DNA from 3 places in the Streptomyces sp. NPDC058001 genome. Region 1 is predicted to be linked to each of the others. Evidence: riboswitches for the same ligand, from Rfam matches in the RefSeq annotation. Region 1 holds a riboswitch; each other region holds the start of a gene.
The links. Region 1 has a riboswitch for cyclic di-AMP ahead of ACFVT5_RS19835 (M23 family metallopeptidase). Riboswitches for the same ligand answer to the same signal wherever they lie in the genome.

Region 1 (4,933 bases):
GACGGCGTCGGTACGATCATGGCGCGGGCCTTCTCCGAGGGCACCGACAAGCACTCGGCCGAGGACTTCGCCGCCGAGCTGGAGCGCTGCGGCGCGACGCTCGACGCGCACGCCGACCACCCGGGCGTACGCCTGTCCCTCGAAGTCCCCGTCTCCCGACTGCCGAAGGCACTCGGGCTGCTCGCGGACGCCCTGCGCGCGCCCGCGTTCGCCGACAGCGAGGTCGAGCGGCTCGTCCGCAACCGCCTGGACGAGATCCCGCACGAGACCGCCAACCCGGCCCGGCGGGCCGCGAAGGAACTCTCCAAGGAACTGTTCCCGGCGGCCTTGCGCATGTCGCGTCCGCGCCAGGGCACCGAGGAGACCGTCGCCGCGATCGACTCGGCCGCCGTCCGCGCCTTCTACGAGAAGCACGTACGCCCCGCGACAGCCACCGCGGTGGTCGTGGGCGACCTCGCGGGCACCGATGTGGACGCGGTTCTCGCGGACACCCTCGGCGCCTGGACGGGCGGCACCGCGCAGCCGCGTCCCATGCCGCCGGTGACCGCCGACGACACCGGCCGTGTGATCATCGTGGACCGGCCCGGCGCCGTGCAGACGCAGCTCCTCATCGGGCGCGTCGGCGCGGACCGGCACGACCGCGTATGGCCCGCGCAGGTCCTCGGTACGTACTGCCTGGGCGGCACCCTCACCTCGCGCCTGGACCGCGTCCTGCGCGAGGAGAAGGGCTACACCTACGGCGTGCGCGCGTTCAGCCAGGTGCTGCGTTCCGCGGCGGACGGCACGGGCGCGGCGATGCTCGCCATCTCCGGCTCCGTGGACACGCCGTCCACCGGCCCCGCGCTCGACGACCTGTGGAAGGTGCTGCGCACCCTCGCCGACGAGGGGCTCACGGACGCGGAGCGGGATGTCGCCGTGCAGAACCTGGTGGGCGTCGCGCCGCTCAAGTACGAGATGGCGGCGTCCGTCGCGGGCACGCTGGCCGACCAGGTCGAGCAGCACCTCCCGGACGACTTCCAGGCGGAGTTGTACCACCGGCTCGCCGCGACGGGCACCGTGGAAGCGACGGCGGCCGTCGTCAACGCGTTCCCGGTGGACCGGCTCGTGACCGTGCTGGTGGGGGACGCGTCCGAGATCGAGGAGCCCGTCAAGGCCCTCGGTATCGGCGAAGTCACCGTCGTCCACGGCTGATCGGCGTACCGCGCGCGTGAGGACCCTGATGACTCCCGAGGCGACTCCCGAGCCACCGGGGTCCTCGGGGTCCTCGGGGTCCTCATATGTCCGAAATGGCAAGGACGTTGGTGTCTGACCTGTGGCATGCGCTACAAAAGCGGTGATCCGTTTGTTGATTGGCAGATGTCCCCTTTAGCGTCGGTCCGGCTGTTCGTCGGGCAGTACGCCACGGCCGTGGCACCGGACAGTCATCGCCGAGTCCCCGTACGGCGCGAGCCAGGGGAGCCGGGGACCCACACCATGTCCCCCGGGGTGAATCGGACGCCCGGCGCGCGCACGCGCGCAGGGGGCCCGTAGGAGACCTTCCTGCTCCGAACCCGTCAGCTAACCCGGTAGGCGAGAAGGAAGGAAAGGATCAGCCACTTCATGGCGTTCACTCGCGCCACCGGCACTCGCCGTGCCACCGGGAAGCACCGCCGTCCCAGCCGTCTCACCCGCACCACCGTGAGCGTGGCCGGCGTCGCCGCCCTCACCACCACCGGCGTCATCGGGAGCCTCGCCGCCCCCGCACTCGCCGCCGACGACTCCCTTCCCGCTGACACCGGCCTCACCCAGGCCGTCGCCATCGGCACCTCGCTCGCCGAGAAGATCGACGAGCAGGCCGCGGCCCAGCGTCAGGCGGCCGACGAGGCCGCCGCCAAGCGTCAGGCGGAGGCCGAGGCGAAGAAGACAGCCGCCGAGGAGAAGCGCAAGGCCGAGGCGAAGGCCAAGAAGGAACGCGAGGCCAAGCAGCGCGCCGCGCGTGAGGCCGAGCGCAAGCGACTGACCGCCTATGTGACCCCGATCGCCGGTTCGTACGTGTCGACCGGCTACCAGTCGGGCGGCTCCGTCTGGTCGTCCGGCAGCCACACCGGCGTCGACTTCCACGCCGCCTCCGGCACCCCCGTACGCGCGGTCGGCTCCGGCACGGTCGTCGAAGCGGGCTGGGGCGGCGCCTACGGCAACAACATCGTCATCCGGATGCACGACGGCACGTACACCCAGTACGGCCACCTGTCGTCCGTCGGCGTCTCCGTCGGGCAGACCGTGACACCGGGCCAACAGATAGCCCTCTCGGGCGCCACCGGCAACGTCACCGGACCGCACCTGCACTTCGAAGCCCGTACGAGCCCGGAGTACGGCTCCGACCTCGACCCGGTCGCGTACCTCCGGGCACACGGCGTCAGCCTCTGAAGCCGGCTTCTGGAGCCCGCCTCCGAAGCCCCTGAGCGAACCTGCGAAGTCTCCGGCGCGGATCTGACGCGAGCCCCCCGGCGCAGACCTGACCGGTGACCGCCACAGAACGTCCCGAAAGCCCCGGCCCATGCCGGGGCTTTCGGCGTTCCGCACCCCCGCTTGTCCAAAAAATATCCCCGGGATCCGGTCCACCGTCGGAAATTCAGGCACCCTGCAATAGAGTCGCAGAACAGGTGTCGATCGACCGCGTTTCGCGGGGATTAAGGCGGAGGTCCGGTCATGCGCATTCCCGCGCACTCGGTATGCACGGCCATCCGGGACGACATCGTCAGCGGCGCGCACGCGCGGGGCAGCCGGCTCACCGAAGAAGTGCTCGCGCGCCGCTACGGAGTCTCGCGGGTCCCCGTACGCGAGGCGCTGCGGACCCTGGAGGCCGAGGGTTTCGTCGTCACCCGGCGGCACGCGGGCGCCTGTGTCGCGGAGCCCACCGAGCAGGAGGCGGCCGACCTCCTGGACATCCGGGTGCTCCTCGAACCGCTCGGCGCGGCGCGTGCGGCACAGCGCCGCACGGAGGCCCATCTCAAGGTGTTGCGCGGCCTGGTGAGGCTCGGTCAGGAGCGGGCCAGGAGCGGGACCAGCGAGGATCTGCGCTCGCTCAGCGGCTGGTTCCACGAGACGCTGGCCCAGGCGTCCGGCAGCCAGGGCCTCACCGCGCTGCTCACCCAGCTCAGGCACAAGATCGCCTGGATGTACACCGTCGAGCCCTCGGCGCACCCCGCCGACGCGTGGTCGGAGCACGGCGCGATCGTCGATGCGGTGGCCCGGGGCGACGGCGAGCGGGCGCGGGCACTGATGACCGTGCACACGGAGCGCTCGGTCCCGTCACACCGGTGGCGATTCCCGGGACGTACCGCACTCGGCGACCGCGTGAGGACCTCGCAACATGCCGTAAACACGGCAAGCGCCTGCCAGTAACAAAGGGGCCGTATACAAAGAGAGGGAAATTCGAGGAGGCGGCTTTGTGCTGCCCTTATTTCCATATTCCCGTATCCCGTATTTCGCGGGTGCACGATATTTCGCGGCCCCGAAGTTGGGGGTCGCGCGCTTACGTGGCGGCAAAGAAAAGTGGTGGTGTCCGCCGAAGCGACGCACACCACCACCCGAATTGACGCACACCCACCCGAATCACGGGACCTCAGACGGTCTCGGGAAGCTCCTCAAGACCCTCGGAGACCAGCTTCGCGAGCCGGTCGAGCGCGGCGTCCGCGCCATCGGCTTCGGAGGACAGGACGATCTCCTCGCCGCCCTGGGCACCCAGACCCAGGACCGCGAGCATGGAGCCGGCGTTGACCGGGTCGCCGCCGGTCTTGGCGATCGTCATGGGGACGCCGGCGGCCGTGGCCGCGCGGACGAAGATAGAGGCGGGGCGGGCGTGAAGGCCCTCCGCCCAGCCGACGTTGACGCGGCGCTCAGCCATGTGATGCTGCCCTTCAGATGTCTCATGGTTGTCTAGACCAGTGTCCCATACCGCCGGACGTGACCCGTTCCGACCCGGGCAGAACCCGGACGCCACCGGGACCGCACCAGGATGCCACCGGGACCGCACCCGGCCGCCGACCGCACCGAACGGCAGCCCTCGCGATCCCCTCAGCCTGCCCCGCACCTTCCGGTGCCGCGACCCGTACGCTGGCCCCATGCGGAACCCGGACGACCGGCATACGTACCCCTCGCACTGGGAGGCGGACGTGGTGCTGCGTGACGGCGGCACCGCGCGGATCAGGCCCATCACCGTTGATGACGCCGACCGGCTGGTCAGTTTCTACGAGCAGGTCTCGGACGAGTCGAAGTACTACCGCTTCTTCGCACCGTACCCACGCCTGTCGGACAAGGACGTTCATCGCTTCACCCACCACGACTTCGTGGACCGGGTGGGACTCGCGGCCACGGTGGGCGGCGAGTTCATCGCCACCGTACGCTACGACCGCATCGACGCGAACGGCCTCTCCGCCACCGCGCCCGCCGACGAGGCGGAGGTCGCCTTCCTGGTCCAGGACGCGCACCAGGGCCGTGGCGTCGCCTCCGCGCTGCTCGAACACATCGCGGCCGTCGCCCGTGAACGGGACATCCGCCGCTTCGCCGCAGAGGTACTGCCCGCCAACAACAAGATGATCAAGGTGTTCACGGACGCCGGGTACCAGCAGAAGCGCAGCTTCGAGGACGGTGTCGTCCGCCTGGAGTTCGACCTCGAACCCACCGAGGCGTCGGTCGCCGTGCAGCGCGCCCGCGAGCAGCGCGCCGAGGCACGGTCCGTGCAGCGGCTGCTGCGGCCGGGATCGGTCGCCGTGATCGGCGTGGGGCGGACCCCCGGCGGCGTCGGCCGCAGCCTCCTGAACAACCTCGTCTCCGGCGGCTTCACAGGGCGCCTGTACGCCGTCAACAAGGCGTTTCCCGACGACCTCACGGAACTCGACGGGGTGCCCGCGCACCGCTCGCTGCCGGAGATCCCGGAGAGCGTCGACCTCGC
Region 2 (4,933 bases), on a different contig from region 1:
CGCCGACGGCGAGGCGACCGAGGAGCGGGGCGAGGTCTACGGCTGCGCACTCGCCTGGTCCGGGTCCTGGCGGATCGCCGTGCACGAGTTGCCCGACGGCGCCGTCCAGATCACCGGCGGCACCGGACACGACGACGCGGGACAGGACCTGCTCGCGCCCGGCGCCACGCTCACCACACCTGTCTTCGCCGGGCTGTGGAGCGGCGGCGGATTCGGCGGCGCGAGCCGCGCCTGGCACGCCTACCAGCGCGCGTACGTCGTGCCGGAAGCGGACCGGGACCGTCCGGTGCTCTACAACTCCTGGGAGGCCACCGGCTTCGGTATCTCCGAGGAGCAGCAGCGCGCCCTCGCCCGGCGGGCCGCCGAGGTGGGCGTGGAGCTGTTCGTGGTCGACGACGGCTGGTTCGGGTCCCGCACCAGCGACCGGGCCGGGCTCGGCGACTGGACCCCCAACCCCGACCGCTTCCCGTCCGGGCTGAAGCCGCTCGCCGACGACGTGCACACGCTGGGCATGCGGTTCGGGATCTGGGTCGAGCCCGAGATGGTGAACCCCGACTCGGAGCTGTACCGGGCGCACCCCGACTGGGTGCAGCACTTTCCGGGACGTACCAGGACGGAATTCCGCAATCAGCTCATCCTCAATCTCGCCCGTGAGGACGTCCAGGCGTATCTCTGGGAGCGGCTCGACGCGCTGCTGAACAGTGCCCCGATCGACTATGTGAAATGGGACTTCAACCGCTGTTTCACCGACGCGGGCTGGCCGGGCGAGCCCTACCCGCAGAAGCTCTGGAACGCCCATGTACGCGCCCTGTACGCCCTGTTGGACCGGCTGCGCGATGCCCATCCCGGTGTCGCCTTCGAGTCCTGCTCCGGCGGCGGCGCACGGGTCGACCTGGGGATCATGGCGCGCACCGACCAGGTGTGGACCTCGGACAACACCGACCCGTTGGACCGGCTCGCGATCCAGCACGGCTTCAGCCAGCTGCATCCGGCACGGGTGATGGCGGCCTGGGTCACGGACAGCCCGAACACGCAGCTCAACGACCGGGTCAGCTCGCTCCGCTTCCGGTTCGTCAGCGCCATGGCCGGAGTGCTCGGCCTCGGCGGTGACCTCACGGAGTGGAGCGGTGAGGAACTGGCCGAGGCGCGGACCTGGGTGGATCTCTACAAGGAGATCAGGCCGGTGGTCCAGCGCGGAGACCTCTACCGGCTGCGGGCCCCGGAGGGGGTGACCGGCGGGCCGAGCGCGATCCAGTACGTGCTCGGTGACGATGTCGTCGTGCTCGCCTGGCTGCCGGCCCAGCAGTACGGGGAAGCGACGGCCCCGGTGCGACTGAGCGGCCTGGACGCCTTGGCCTCCTACGAGTGCCGGGAGACCGGGACCGTGCACCGAGGCGCGGTCCTGCTGCACCACGGGCTGCGCACCGGACTACGCGGCGATCTGGACGCGACAGTCATCCGGCTACGCCGCATCTGACCGAATTGCGCGTTTGATGGGATTCTGGGCCACTGGTCCAACTAGCCCTGAAATAACCGGAATAAGGCGCTATGGCGGCGGCGTCAGTGAGCAGGATCATATCCGTGACGGTGGGTGGCGATCATGCTCGGGCCATGTTCCGTGCGCTCCAAGGGAATTGCGGTACTCCGGAAGGTCCTTCATCGACGCAGGGTGACCGGGAAATTCACCAAGGATCAAGAAGCGGAATGCGTTTGCGAATTCTCTGCTTGTCTGCGGCATTCCTGCTCGCTTAGCGTCCAGCTCCATCCGGACGGACGCCTAATCCTGCCGCCGCCCGGAATCCGGACACCCACCCGAAATTGGCAGGAGCGGGGGATCCACAGGTAGTACGCCGAATCCGGAACCCCTATCGGGAGACCGGAGCGGCTCGGGGTGAAGTCGCGTGAAAGCGCGACCGGGCATCTCCAGCCCGAACCCGACAGCTCACCTCGTAGGCGCCGGAGAGGAATTCGTCATGCCCGCGAAGGGTAAGCACCGTCGTCCCAAGGCCCAGCGCCTCACCCGTGGAATCGCCGTCGCCGGCACCGGTGGCGCCGCGCTCGCACTGCCGTTGATCGGCGCCACCGGCGCCCACGCGGCTCCCGGGCAGGCCGCACCCGTGGCCGCCGAGAAGTCCGTCGCCCTCGACCAGGCCGCCGTCAAGAAGGCCGAAGCGGCGAAGTCCGCCAAGACGGCCACGGTCAGGACGTACGCCGTGAAGTCCGGCGACTATCTCTCGAAGATCGCGCAGGAGCAGAGCGTCAGCGGCGGCTGGCACAAGCTCTACGAGGACAACCGGGAGGCCGTGGGCGACAACCCGAGCCTGATTCACCCCGGTCTGAAGCTGACCATCGGTGGCAAGGCCGCGGACGCTCCGGCCGACCCGTCGTCCTCGTCCTCCTCGTCGGACGACACCGCGGCGCCGTCCACCGAGCCGGCGCCTTCCTCGTCGTCCGCCGACACCGCGGCCCCGGCCGACCAGGGCGCGACCACCAACGCCGCCGACAGCAATGCCTCGGGGTACACGCTGCCCGTCGACGGCGGCGCCGTCGGTACGCCGTACCACCAGTCCGGCAGCATGTGGTCCAGCGGCTACCACACCGGTGTCGACTTCGTCGTCCCGACCGGCACCACCATCAAGTCCGTCGGTCCGGGCACCGTCGTCTCGGCGGGCTGGGGCGGCGCGTACGGCAACCAGGTCGTCGTCCAGCACAGCGACGGCCAGTACTCGCAGTACGCCCACCTCTCCCAGCTGTCCGTCTCGGCCGGGCAGACCGTGACCGGCGGCCAGCAGCTCGGACTCTCGGGCGCGACCGGCAATGTCACCGGACCGCACCTGCACTTCGAGATCCGCACCTCGCCCGACTACGGATCCGACGTGGACCCGCTGGCGTATCTGCGGGCGCACGGAGTCAGCGTCTGACCGAACTCGATCCACTCGATCGGTCGGATTCACGGAAGGGTCGCATCGGCGGATGCGACCCTTCCGCGTATTCCGGGTTGGCCGAATCTTGACCGGTGGTCTTTCTCACGCTTCGTCAACCCCTGGGATGGCTTTATTACGGTGGCGTAGCTCACTCGCGCCGGTGAAAGATGGGGCGTTGTGGCAGCAGAGTCGACAACCTTCATCAGAGACGCGATCAGGTCCTACGCAGCGGTCGGCGACAGCTTCACCGAGGGGGTCGGGGACCCCGGGCCCGACGGAGGCTTCGTGGGGTGGGCCGACCGGCTCGCCGTCCTTCTCGACGACCGACTCCCCGAACACACCTTCCGGTACGCCAATCTCGCCGTCCGCGGAAAGCTCCTCGACCAGATCGTCGCGGACCAGGTACCGCGCGCCAAGAAGCTGGCGCCCGACCTCGTGACCTTCGCCGCGGGCGGCAACGACATCATCCGGCCGGGCACCGACCCCGACGAGGTCGCCGAGCGGTTCGAAAGCGCCGTCGCCGACCTCGCGAACGCCGTCGGCACCGTCGTGGTGACCACCGGCTTCGACACCCGCGGTGTGCCCCTGCTCAAGCATTTGCGCGGGAAGATCGCCACGTACAACGGACATGTCCGCGCGGTCGCCGACCGCTACGGCTGTCCGGTGCTCGACCTCTGGTCGCTGCGGACCGTGCAGGACCGGCGGGCCTGGGACGACGACCGGCTGCATCTCTCGCCCGAGGGGCACACCCGGGTCGCGCTGCGCGCCGGACAGGTCCTCGGCGTCGACGTGCCCGCCGACCCCGACCAGCCGTGGCCGCCGCTACCGCCGCGCGGCACCCTCGAAGTACGGCGCGACGACATCCACTGGGCCCGTGAGTATCTGGTGCCGTGGATCGGGCGGCGGCTGCGAGGCGAGTCATCGGGTGACCACATGGAGGCCAAGCGTCCGGACCTGCTGCCCCTCTGAACCGCCCGGCGGCACGACCGTGTTCGCCGGTACGCGTTCCAGGACGCCCCCGGCGAACACGTCGTACAGCGGCAGGGTCTCCAGATGGACGTACCCGATGTGGCAGTCGCACGCCGTACGGGGACAGGGGCGCGGGCCGAGCGCCGCGCGGTACGAACCGTCGTACAGGTTCCCCAGTTCGGCCGGGACGAAGTGGCAGCGCCGCACGGTGCCCTCGCCGTCCACGGAGATCACCGACGAGCCGGTACGACACGGCAGGCCCGCGCTGCGGTGCGGGTGGCGGCTGTACGGGAACAGCGGGTCGAGCGTCGTCCACCGCTCGGCCTCCGCGTCGGTGTACGTGTGGCCTTCGGCCGCGTTGATCCACAGGTACACGTGCGCGGGCAGCGCCGCGCGCAGCCGCCGGGCGTGCTCCAGATGCTCCGGAAGGCCGACGACGCCGACGCTGAACCGCACGCCCCGGTCGGCCAGTTCACCGCACTTCGCGAGGAACCGGTCGTACGGTGTCTGCCCCGGGTGGTAGGTGCACCACAGGGCGACCGTGTCCAGGTCGGCCTCCGCCAGCCAGTCCGTACGGCAGCTCAGATTCGTCTGGATCGCGACCCGGTCGATATGCGGCAGGTGCGACAGCTCGACCAGGGCGCGCCGGTACCAGGACCGGACCAGGCCCTCGCCCCAGGGCGTGAACAGCACGGACAGCCGGCCGTCCACCCGCTGCCCGGCCCACCGCGAGAACCGGGCGAGCGCGGCTCGATCGGCCCGCAACTGGTCCGTACTGTCACGCCGCTTGGCGAACGGGCAGTACGGACAGTCGTAGTCGCAGGACGCCAGCGGGCCCCGGTACAGCACCGTGAGATCCGTGCCGCCCACCTCGCTCACCCCGCCCGCCTCGCTCACCCCGGCGCTCATCGCACCTCGTACGCGGCCATCGCGGCGCGCACGGCGGGCGAGAACAACTCCGGGCCCAGCGCGTCGGAGTGGGCGAGGCCCTCGGGCGACAGCCGCAGCCGGTCGTCCGCCGTGCCGTCGAGCCACCCGCG
Region 3 (4,933 bases), on a different contig from region 1:
CCGGCAGGAGCCGACGACCGACGTGCCGTACGCCCAGGTGCTGCGCTCCACGGTCCGCCTCGCCCGCACTCACCCCGTGCTGCTGCGCCGTGGGCTGTACCAGGCGGCCATGTTCGGCGCGTTCAGCGCCTTCTGGACGACGATCTCGTACGTCCTCACGGGTCCCGGATTCCACTACTCCGCCATCGGCGTCGGCCTCTTCGCGCTGGTCGGCGCGGGGGGCGCGGCCATCGCGCCGTTCGCGGGCCGCTGGGCCGACCGCGGCCTGGTGCGTCCCGTGACGGGTGTCGCCTTCGTGGTCGCGGCGGTGGCGTTCGCGCTCGCGGGCTTCGGGCAGCACAACATCGTGCTGATCGGGCTCGCCGCGATCCTCCTCGACATGGCCGTGCAGACCACGCTGATCCTGGGCCAGCACACCATCTACGAACTCGACGCCGGCGCCCGCGCCCGGCTGAACAGCGCCTTCATCGCCACCTTCTTCATCGGCGGCGCCCTCGGCTCCGAATTCGGCTCGATGGCGTACCACGCGGCCGGCTGGACCGCCGTCACCCTCCTGGGCGCCGCCCTGCCGGTCCTCGCCTTCCTGTACTGGCTGACCGAGCGGCGGACGCGGTGGATGTCCGGTAGCTCGGCGGGGCGGGCGGAGGCACACTGAGAAAACCGGTAGGGGCCTCGCGAAGGGATCCGCGATGATCGAGGTGAGCGACATCCGAGAGTGGCGCGGTTACGCCGTCGACGACCGCGACGGACACAAGATCGGCACCCTCGAAGGGGTGTACGTGGACACCCGTACCGACGAACCGGCCATGGCCACCGTCCGTACCGGGCTTCCGACCCGCTACCGCCTGGTCTTCGTACCGCTGAACGCGGCGACCGTCGGACCCGGCTACGTCAAGGTCAACTACGACCGGTCCCTGGTGAAGGACAGCCCCTCCATGGGCACCGACGACGTCCTCCCCGCCGACCAGGAGCAACCGATCTTCCAGCACTACGGCATGCCCTACACCCCTGGCGCGGCAGGCGAACGGCAACTCGCCCGCCGCTGACCCGGCCGCCCCTGACCGTGGGTGGCGTGGGTGGTCGCTCGCATGGCGTATAGTTGTGTTTACCGACGCGGGGTGGAGCAGCTCGGTAGCTCGCTGGGCTCATAACCCAGAGGTCGCAGGTTCAAATCCTGTCCCCGCTACTCAAGGTCGAAGGCCCGGAGGCGTCAGCTTCCGGGCCTTCGGCGTTGTCCGGCCCCCTCACCCGGTCGGCCCGTACCGGCTCGCCCCCCGCCCCGGCTACGGGAAATCTGGTGGGGTGCGATGACGGGCGTGACAGCGGTACGGCGGAGGCGGCGGGAGATGACCGGTGGCGCAGCCAGGCGGACACAACGGTGAGCAGGGAGGCCGTGACCCCGCCGAACCCGAGCCCGGCACGGAGCGCGGCATGGAGCGCGGTACGGAATCCGTCCCCCGCGCCCGCCCCGAGGCTCCCCCCGTGCCGCCCCGGCCGTCCGGCGACTTCGTCCCCGGCACCTTCGACCCCCCGGCCGACCCCGCCAAGGAGCAGCGGGGCCCCGCCCGACACCGCCGCGCGACGCCCGCCCGCGGCTTCGTACGCTCCCTGCCCTGGCTCCTCATCGCCGGCGGACTGCTGTTCGACGCGCTGACCCCGCCGCAGTTCACGGCCGCCCCGCTGTTCGCCGCGGCCCCCCTCGCCGCCGCCCCCTTCTACGGCCTCGGCGCCACCGTCATCGCCGGCACCCTCGCCTCCCTCGCCGTGCTGGGCCTCCGCTCGTTCCGCGGCAATGTGACCCATGTCGAGGGCTTCACGGAGATCGTCACGATCGTCACCGTCGCCGTGCTCGCCCTCCTCATCAACACCCTCGTACGCCGCAGCGACGCCCAGCTCGCCAGCGCCCGCGAGATCGCCGAGGCCGCACAGCGCGCCGTGCTGCCCGTACCGGCCGAGCGGATCGGCGGATTCGACGTCGCCGCGCGGTACGAGGCGGCGCAGGCCGACGCCTTCATCGGGGGAGACCTGTACGCGGTCCAGGACACCCCGCACGGGGTCCGCGTGATAGTCGGCGACGTACGGGGCAAGGGGATGGGCGCGGTCGCGGCCGTCGCCGTGGTCATCGGCGCGTTCCGCGAGGCCGCCGAACAGGAGGGCAGCCTGGAGGCCGTGGCGCAGCGCCTGGAACGCGCCCTGGAGCGCGAGGGGACCCGGCGGCGCGGTATCGACGACTTCGAGGGCTTCACCACGGTCCTGCTCGCGGAGATCCCGCACGGCGAGGACATCGTGCGGATCGTCAACCGGGGCCACCCCGAGCCCCTGCTGCTGCACGCCGACGGAGGGCTGCGCGTGCTCTCGCCGGCCCAGCCCGCGCTGCCCCTCGGCATGACCGACCTCGGTAGCTGGCCCGACCGGGCCGACGAGGCGCACTTCCCGTACGGCGCGACGCTGCTCATCTACACCGACGGACTGTCCGAGGCGCGCGACGGGGAAGGGATCTTCTACGATCCCGCCGAGCGGCTGCGGGGCCGCACCTTCCCGGGGCCCGGCTCCCTGCTGACCACCGTCGCCCGCGAGGTACGGGAACACACGGGCGGCGGCAGCACGGACGACATGGCCCTCATCGCCCTGCGGAGACCCTGACGGACCCTGACGGGCTCCATATCACCAAGGGTGATCGAACGGCAGCCCTCCGCATAACAAGTGACGAACTATCAGCTGACGGTGACGTCAGGAAACCTCTCGATGTGCCGTCAACTCGCCCGGTTCCGGCCCGCCGTGTCCCGTTAAGTCCAGGCCAAGGCCCTTAACGATCAACAGGAACCGCTTGGAATCCGGCCCCGCCGTCTATTAACGTTCGATAACGCAGCGCGGTCGTCCCAGCCGTCACAAGAGGCGGCTCCGTGCGCACGCGCCGAATCCCGCAAGGGAACCGGGGAACCACTACTTGGGGTGAATCGGGCGTCCTTTCTCGCGAAGGACGCCGGTAGGAGACCTTCCTGCTCCGAACCCGTCAGCTAACCCGGTAGGCGAGAAGGAAGGAAAGGAGTGCGCCTCAGTGGCGTCCAACCCGCCTGCCCCCGAAACCTCACCTCTCCCGAAGGTCTTCGACCCTTTCGGCACCGCGTTCGGCCCGCCCGTCGCGGAGGAGGAGCGGGGGCAATGGAATCCCACTGAGGAGTCCATACGACCCGTACGCGGCAGGCACCGCGTCGCCAAGCAGCGCGGCGGACTCGCGCGCAGCTCCACGGTGCTCGGCGTCGGCGTGATCGCCGCCGTCGGCGCGGGCGGCATCGCCACCGCGCAGGGCGGCAAGCCGCCCGTCCATATCGCCATGCCGGACCTGTCGGCGGTCACCGACTCGCTCCCGGACGCCAAGTCCCTGCCGGGCGTGGGCGCTCTCATCGCGGACGACTCCGCCCCGGCGCAGACCGTGGCGGCGCCCCTCACCGGCGCGGGCATCACCACGACCGAAGCCCAGCAGGGCACCACCGACGCGGGCGAGGCACTGCGCGCACGGATCATGGAGCAGGCCGAGCAGCAGCAGGACCAAGCCGACACCGCCGAGCGGGTCGCCGCCGAGGAGGCCGCCGCCAAGAAGGCAGCCGCGGACGCTGCCGCCGAGCAGGACAAGGCGAAGGCCGAGGCCGCCGCCGCGAAGAAGAAGGCGGAGGCCGAGGCCAAGGCCAAGGCGGAGAAGGAGCGCCTGGCCAAGCTCGCGAAGACCTTCGCCCTCCCCACCTCCGCGTACACGATCACCTCGACCTTCGGCGAATCCGGTTCGCTCTGGTCGTCCGGCCAGCACACCGGACTCGACTTCGCGGCCCCCACCGGCACCCCGATCAAGGCGGTGCACGGCGGGACCGTCACGGAGGCGGGCTGGTCCGGCTCGTACGGCTACCGCACGATCCTCACGCTCGACGACGGCACCGAGGTGTGGTTCTGCCACCAGTCGTCCATCAGCGTCAGCGTCGGCCAGAAGGTCACCACGGGCGAGGTCATCGGCCGGGTGGGCGCCACCGGCAATGTCACCGGGGCGCATCTCCACCTGGAGGTCCACCCGGGCGGCAGCAGCACCGGGATCGACCCGATGGCGTGGCTGCGGAGCAAGGGCCTCAACCCCTGACGGTCCCTGATGACGGCCCCGGCGGCCTAGGTTTGGTACGGGTTGTAGCCGGGGTACGGGTGCGGGTTCCCGTACGGGTGTGGCTGCGGGGTCGCGTACGGCTGCGCGGCCTGCCCGTACGGCTCGTGCGGCGGTGGGTGAGGCCCGTACCTCTGTGGACCCTGCCACTGCTGCGGTAGGGCCCACAGCGGTACGCGCGGTGCCGTGGTCTGCGCCGCGTGGGTCAGCGCCGGCCGCGCCGCGTCCCGCCGTGACCAGAGGGCGCCCAGGAGTTCCCGTTCCCGTACGGCGAAGTCGGCACCCGCGCGCCCGCGCAGGGCCCGGTGCCGCAGGAACGCCAGCGAGGTCGCGTACGCCTCGTACTCCGCGACCGCGCGCGCCGCTGCCTTGCCCTGGGTGCGGGTCGCGTACGCGCGGGCGAGGCGGCGGGCGCGCATCGAGCCGAGCGCGAAGGGCTCCGCCGGGGTCAGCCAGCCCGCCGCCGCGTACGCGGGCAGTTCGGCGCGGACCGTGCGCAGTTCCCGCTGGCGGGTCCAGATCACCAGCCAGGTCAGCAGCCCGAACGCGGGCACCATGAACACCCCGTAGACCGCGAGGAAGCCGAAGTCGCCGAGGGTCGAGGAGCCGTTCCACAGCGCGTGCGTGCCCATCGCGAGCAGCAGCCCGGTGATCGGAAGCAGGACCCGGCGCATCCGTTGACGGTCCGCCGAGAGGGCCGCGATGCCGAAGCCGATGCCGGTCAGCACGGTGAAGAGGGGGTGCGCGAACGGCGACATCACCACCCGTACGAAGAAGGTCGCCACCGTG

Region 2: another riboswitch for cyclic di-AMP. It lies ahead of ACFVT5_RS32880 (peptidoglycan DD-metalloendopeptidase family protein); the one in region 1 lies ahead of ACFVT5_RS19835 (M23 family metallopeptidase).
Region 3: another riboswitch for cyclic di-AMP. It lies ahead of ACFVT5_RS40350 (M23 family metallopeptidase); the one in region 1 lies ahead of ACFVT5_RS19835 (M23 family metallopeptidase).

Annotation. Positions count from the first base shown of each region.
Region 1 covers NZ_JBHVQT010000007.1:395,303-400,235, reverse strand. The annotation lists gene ACFVT5_RS19840 (M16 family metallopeptidase) at 1-1,191, shown strand, start outside; cyclic di-AMP (ydaO/yuaA leader) riboswitch at 1,416-1,586, shown strand; gene ACFVT5_RS19835 (M23 family metallopeptidase) at 1,600-2,406, shown strand; gene ACFVT5_RS19830 (GntR family transcriptional regulator) at 2,689-3,384, shown strand; gene ACFVT5_RS19825 (HPr family phosphocarrier protein) at 3,605-3,886, opposite strand; gene ACFVT5_RS19820 (GNAT family N-acetyltransferase) at 4,104-4,933, shown strand, end outside.
Region 2 covers NZ_JBHVQT010000014.1:267,704-272,636, reverse strand. The annotation lists gene ACFVT5_RS32885 (alpha-galactosidase) at 1-1,477, shown strand, start outside; cyclic di-AMP (ydaO/yuaA leader) riboswitch at 1,781-1,969, shown strand; gene ACFVT5_RS32880 (peptidoglycan DD-metalloendopeptidase family protein) at 1,974-2,921, shown strand; gene ACFVT5_RS32875 (SGNH/GDSL hydrolase family protein) at 3,102-3,893, shown strand; gene ACFVT5_RS32870 (STM4011 family radical SAM protein) at 3,843-4,802, opposite strand; gene ACFVT5_RS32865 (STM4012 family radical SAM protein) at 4,799-4,933, opposite strand, start outside.
Region 3 covers NZ_JBHVQT010000022.1:110,844-115,776, forward strand. The annotation lists gene ACFVT5_RS40330 (MFS transporter) at 1-655, shown strand, start outside; gene ACFVT5_RS40335 (PRC-barrel domain-containing protein) at 690-1,046, shown strand; tRNA gene ACFVT5_RS40340 (tRNA-Met) at 1,113-1,186, shown strand; gene ACFVT5_RS40345 (PP2C family protein-serine/threonine phosphatase) at 1,432-2,643, shown strand; cyclic di-AMP (ydaO/yuaA leader) riboswitch at 2,903-3,047, shown strand; gene ACFVT5_RS40350 (M23 family metallopeptidase) at 3,059-4,126, shown strand; gene ACFVT5_RS40355 (PrsW family glutamic-type intramembrane protease) at 4,153-4,933, opposite strand, start outside.